2 linked regions of the Tunicatimonas pelagia genome follow. The protein of the gene in region 2 binds, or shares a complex with, the protein of the main gene of each other region. Links are inferred from orthologs where the notes say so. Each region holds a gene or a part of one and is shown on either strand. Other genes may lie near its edges.

Region 1 (2,961 bases), 3.0 Mb from region 2 along the record:
GGTTAATAGAGGAAATTATCGAGTAACCGACGTATAATCAATCGCTTTTGCTGAAGAACACTCTGAGAGTTGAATAACATTTCGTACGAATGGACTTCGGAACCTTCGTTTAAACTGACTTCTAGTTCGTAGTTCTGGGTATTTTCACTAGTTAGCTCTTGGTAATCGTCAGTTTGGTTAGGTAAAAACTGACGCTGAATCCGCTGTATAGTGTGTCGGCTATAACCATTAGTTAAGACTGAATCGGTGCGTAGACGGACTGAATCAGGAATTTCTTCAAAACGGGTTAGTTCTTCAATGTCCTGAAGTTTACCATCGTCATTAAACTCTATGTTAAACCTTCTTCTATTTCTTACTAATTTTGTTTCGTAACTCAAGTTTTTTCCGTCAGTTTCTCGGTAAAACCGCTTTCTCCGGGATTCTTTCAACCAAATACTATCTAAATAATCTTGAGCAACTTTTGGTATTTCTTGCAGCTTGATCCGTTTTTCTTGCTCTTGCTTTACATACTCTTGAGCACGACTCGGTACGAAGAACATCCCCATTAGCCCGGCGACAATTATGATACGATAGAGCATGAACCTCTATTTGCCGAGATAAATCATAATGACTGACACATCTGCCGGAGACACGCCGCTAATCCGGGAAGCTTGACCAATCGTTTGTGGACGAATTTTTCCTAGCTTCTCACGTGCTTCAGTTGACAATGCTTTTACGGTGTTGTAATCGAAGTCACCGGGAATTCGGTAATCTTCCAAACTTTCCACTCGCTCGGCGTGCTGGCGTTCTTTTTCCAAATAGCTTTCGTACTTGGTCAGAATTTCTACTTGTTCTTTTACCTCCTCGTCTATTGGCTGGAAGTATTTTTGTAAAGTAGAATCAAGTTTTACTAAAGTTTTAACCGTAATTTCGGGACGCTTTAGTAACTGATGAATACTTACTTTTTCTTTAATAGTAGCAGTCGATATTTCATCTAGCCCTTCGTTTATTTCCTGGGGAGCAGCTTTTCGTTGTTTAATTTCGGTCATTACTTCTTTAATAGCATTCCGCTTATCAAATACTTTTTCTAAACGCGAATTATCAATTAGCCCGAGCTGGTGCCCCTTTTCGGTAAGTCGTAGGTCAGCATTATCCTGCCGGAGCAACAGTCGAAACTCGGCTCGGGAAGTAAACATTCGGTAGGGCTCTTCGGTACCCTTATTAATTAAATCATCAATTAGTACTCCAATGTAGGCTTCAGATCGGCGCAAAATGAGGGGTTCCTGCTCTTGAACCTTAAGGTGAGCGTTGATACCAGCCATCAGACCTTGGCAAGCCGCTTCTTCGTAACCGGTAGTTCCATTAATTTGCCCAGCGAAAAATAGATTCTCAATCACTTTAGTTTCTAAACTTAGCGAAAGTTGCGTCGGTGGAAAATAGTCATATTCAATGGCGTAGCCGGGACGAAATAATTTAGCGTTCTCAAAACCAGGAATATGGCGGATGGCTTGGTGCTGTACTTCTTCGGGTAATGAAGTAGAAAACCCGTTAACGTATACTTCCACCGTATCCCAGCCTTCGGGTTCTACAAATATCTGGTGGCGTTCGCGCTCGGCAAATCGGTTAATTTTATCTTCAATCGACGGACAATATCGCGGACCTTGCGCCTGGATTCGTCCGTTAAACATGGGTGAACGATCAAACCCGCTTTCTAATACTTCGTGAACAGTAGGGTTCGTATACGTAATATGGCAGCTTCGCTGATGCGTGAGTGGCTGAGTATCGGTAAACGAAAACTTACCAGGGTTTTCATCACCGGGCTGCTCTTCCATTTTGCTATAGTCTAGTGAGCGACCGTCTACTCGGGGTGGAGTCCCGGTTTTCATTCGTCCGGCCTCAAATTCCAAACTGATAAGTTGCTCGGTAATCCCTTTAGAAGCCCGCTCACCCGAACGCCCTCCGCCCATCTGCTTGTCACCAATATGGATTAAGCCATTCAGAAATGTACCATTGGTTAAGATAACGGTTTGGGATTTAATCTCCAGTCCGATACTGGTTTTCACTCCTACCACCTTCTCCCCTTCTACCAGAATTTCGGCCACCATTTCTTGCAGAAAGTCTAGGTTTGGAATTTTCTCCAATTGCATTCGCCAAGCCTCGGTGAAACGCGCCCGATCATTTTGGGTTCTTGGACTCCACATGGCCGGGCCTTTAGAGCGGTTTAGCATTCGAAACTGAATGGCTGATACATCAGTAACAATACCAGACAGTCCGCCCAGCGCATCAATTTCCCGAACAATTTGCCCTTTGGCTACACCACCCATTGCCGGATTACAAGACATCTGACCCATTTTGGCCATATCCATTGTGATAAGTAATGTTTTAGAACCCAAGTTTGCGGCAGCGGCGGCAGCCTCATTTCCAGCGTGCCCTGCTCCTACCACAACTACATCGTATTTTTCGAATAGCATATCTCTACGTAAGTTTCTCTTCTTCTTTACAAGTAAAATTAGTATTTCGTTTCCACTTTTTCTGATTTCTATTGCCGAAATAATGAAGTCTTCTTTTTAAGGTGCTTTGCTGTATTACGGACACAGAAACGGTAGAAGGTGAAGAGTGAAAGGTAGCTAATCTTTGCAGAGAATCTTTATCGTGTATATTCTCTTTTAGATCTACTAGATGCCTCATTTCAAGTAGGTTACGTTACGGTTCGTGAAGTAAATTGTTAATGTTCCACGTGGAACGTGGGCGTGAAGCGGTTTGGGATACTAAGAGAGGTGAAAATTCTGGAAGTAAAGGTTTACAAACTTATTCTCTAGGGAACGCATTTCTAACTTCTCGGCATCGGTAGAATCTTTGAATCCGAGTAAGTGGAGAATGCCGTGAACAATCACTCGTAGAAATTCAGATAGAAACGAAGCACTCAATTGATGGGCATTTTCCCTAACCCGGTCGATACTAATAAAAATATCACCTTCTAAA
Region 2 (2,999 bases):
AATAGCATTCTCTTTGCAAAACTCCTCAATTTCCGAAGTAATATCTTTGGTTTTCTTCTCCTCCGAAGCATTTCCATTAAAGAACCCGTAGAAGTGATGACCAAATTTTTGATTTAAATCAAGGGAGCGCAGTAACTCATGAGTTGTAGAGGTGCGCCCGATAATGATAAAGTTAACTTTGTTCTCTTGCTTGTTACTCAATAAGCGGTAACTAAATAGCAGAAGAACTTTGGCACTCACCGTAATTAGTACCGAGTAAAGATAGACATTAATAAGGTATCCTATTTCGAAGTACTGCGGCGTAGTTAGCAGGTAAACAAAGATGAAAAGTGCATGAATAAGAACCACTTTACTGGTACTCTTGAGTATGTACAAGACTCTCTTTAAAGTTTTAGTGTTGTAATGATTTGAGAAAAGAGAGATAATGATCCAGAGTAACACCCAAATAGTGTAGAAAGAAGCATTAGAGGTAAAGATAGCCCCTTTGGTAAGAAAGTTTTCGTACAATGATAAATCAAAAGCAAAATAAAGACAAAACGCATCAAGCATCATGATGACGAGAAAAAATGTCTTAGAGTACTGTGTATACTTAGGGATGTGAAACATATCAATAAAAAATTGAATCAATCAAAGGTAATAAAAAAGTGTTTAACGATGAAATATTTATCGCAAAAATGCTAAAAAAAATAAAGAAATATCACAAATTTGAAAAAATATAACGTTAAGTTAACATAGGTTAGATTAGGCTAATTTGACAATACGTAATACAAAACGCTTATTTTTTTTAATTGTTTTAATAAACCGATTGGTTTTTTTCTAAATTACTTTCCGATACAGAATTTACTGAAAATCGTTCCCAGTAATTCGTCGTTAGTAATATCTCCGGTAATTTCACCCAAAGCATGTAGCGAATAGCGAATATCCTGCGCTAAAAAATCGTGCGTAATTCCCTGATCAATGCCAGAAATGACCTGCTGTAGGTTATTGTAGGCACTTTTTAAACTCTCATAGTGGCGAAGATTCGTTACAATTGCGGACTGGTCTTGAATTTGGTTAAGCTGAAGAGTACTTATCAACTGTTGCTGGAGTTGCGCTAGCTGATGTTTGGTTAACGCGGAAATAAATACTACATCGTTCGTATCGCGTAATGCATCAACTAAGTGCTTCTGAGCTTTATCTAGCTTGTTTCCTACCTTTATTAGGGGAATATTAAGCTTTTCTAGGGATGCTATTTCTTCGGTTATCTCGTTGAGGTTACCTTGCTCTAAGTCAAACAGATAAAGAATAAGGGCGGCCTGCTGCATTTTTTCGTAAGTGCGTTGCACCCCAATAGCCTCAATTGTATCAGTGGTTTCTCGGATTCCAGCTGTATCAATAAAGCGGAAACGAATACCTTCTAGGGTGATTTCGTCTTCTATCACATCTCGAGTGGTGCCGGGAATATCACTGACGATGGCCTTTTCTTCATTTAGTAGGGCATTCAGCAGCGTAGATTTTCCTACATTCGGCTTGCCGGCAATTACCGTGGGAACGCCATTTTTTATGACATTTCCTATTGAAAAGCTTTGGATAAGATGCTGAGTTTTAGCAAGAATCTTCTGAACTAATTTTTTAAGCTCTTCCCGATTAGCAAACTCTACATCTTCTTCGGAAAAATCCAGTTCTAACTCAATGAGTGAAGCAAAACGCACTAACTGCTCCCGAAGTTGGTGAATCTCCCGTGAGAAGCCACCCCGCATTTGGTACATAGCAGCCCGATGAGCTACTTGAGAGTCAGCCGCAATTAATTCAGCGATAGCTTCCGCCTGAGCCAAGTCGTACTGCCCATTGAGGTAAGCTCGTTGAGTGAACTCTCCTGGCTTAGCTAACCGGGCACCCAAACTGATAAACAGCTCAATTATTTGTTGAATAATATAGGAAGATCCGTGACAGGAAATTTCTACCACGTTTTCTTTAGTAAAAGAGTGGGGAGCAATAAAAAGGGAAACGACTACTTCATCAAGAATTTCTTCTTGCTGACGAATTGTTCCGAAGTGAAGCGTATGAGAAGGCTGATCCAACAGGTTTTTACCGTGAAAAATCTGGTTGACCAACGTGATTGCCTCTGATCCTGATAAACGAATTACACCAATAGCTCCCTCGCCACTGGGGGTAGAAAGCGCAATAATAGTATCTTGTGCGTAGGTAGGCATAAAAAAAACAGTTATCCGATTGACACAAAGTAACGGATAACTGCTCTGAAAAAGTTGCGAAAAGAGAATTTACTGACTCATTTCTGCTTGGTTAAATCTTTCTAATAGCTCGAGAAAATCGCCGGCCGGGCGGAAGCCACTCACTGGTTGGAAGCGAGCGAACGATTCGTCGAAGAACACTACCGTAGGGTATCCCGTAACCCGTAGAGCGCGGGCTAGTTCCCCTTTAGAAAATTCTTGTCCTTTAAAAGTGACTTTATCGTTGCTATCAGCCTTTAGCTTTACGGCATAAAAATTTTCGTTGACGTAAGCCGCTACTTTCTCATCGGAGAAAGTGGTTTTATCCATTTTCTTACACCAGCCGCACCAGTCGGTATACACATCCATAATTACTTTTCTTGGCTCTTTCTCCGATAAAGTCTGCACTTCCTCAATAGTCAGCCAGTTAATTTTATTAAGCTTCGCGGGTTCTCCTTCAGAAATAGTAGTAAATGAGGCGACAGAAGCTAAACTTAAAAAAGTAATTACTCCGAGAGTAATTGATAAGAAGCGTTTTATTTCTAGATTTTTCATGATACTCATTGCTGGTTATTACCTATAACGAACCTCAAGTTGAAATGATTCTGCTGCTTACGGAGCAAACACCACTCCATTTGTCAGTAGCGAAACAAATGGCACATTTAGCCAAATTCTTGTAAAAGTCTCGAGCATTCTTTTTCCATGAATAGTCCGGTTATACTTACTTTTTGAGGAGAATGAGCTGCTACCTGTTGGCAGGAAATAGTGATTTGAGGCATAAATTGAGCA

The links.
Region 1: the proteins of mnmE (region 2) and mnmG are in contact, whole or in part, in a solved structure (PDB 9HIP), measured with the Escherichia coli proteins. The link is inferred for Tunicatimonas pelagia from one-to-one orthologs.

The regions. Positions count from the first base shown.
Region 1 is NZ_CP120683.1:3,312,997-3,315,957, forward strand. The notes cover bases 18-2,961. They hold mnmG (tRNA uridine-5-carboxymethylaminomethyl(34) synthesis enzyme MnmG), read right to left. Parts: upstream 2,451-2,961; coding sequence 585-2,450; downstream 18-584. Other genes in these bases: P0M28_RS14175 (hypothetical protein), read right to left, coding at 18-578; ybeY (rRNA maturation RNase YbeY), read right to left, coding at 2,748-2,961. In the rest of the region: more of P0M28_RS14175, read right to left, coding at 3-17. UniProt on the Escherichia coli protein: NAD-binding protein involved in the addition of a carboxymethylaminomethyl (cmnm) group at the wobble position (U34) of certain tRNAs, forming tRNA-cmnm(5)s(2)U34.
Region 2 is NZ_CP120683.1:343,298-346,296, reverse strand. The notes cover bases 8-2,989. They hold mnmE (tRNA uridine-5-carboxymethylaminomethyl(34) synthesis GTPase MnmE), read right to left. Parts: upstream 2,193-2,989; coding sequence 822-2,192; downstream 8-821. Other genes in these bases: P0M28_RS01375 (nucleoside deaminase), read right to left, coding at 2,873-2,989; P0M28_RS01380 (thioredoxin family protein), read right to left, coding at 2,262-2,765; P0M28_RS01390 (nucleoside-diphosphate sugar epimerase/dehydratase), read right to left, coding at 8-606. Outside these bases: more of P0M28_RS01390, read right to left, coding at 1-7; more of P0M28_RS01375, read right to left, coding at 2,990-2,999. UniProt on the Escherichia coli protein: Exhibits a very high intrinsic GTPase hydrolysis rate. Involved in the addition of a carboxymethylaminomethyl (cmnm) group at the wobble position (U34) of certain tRNAs, forming tRNA-cmnm(5)s(2)U34.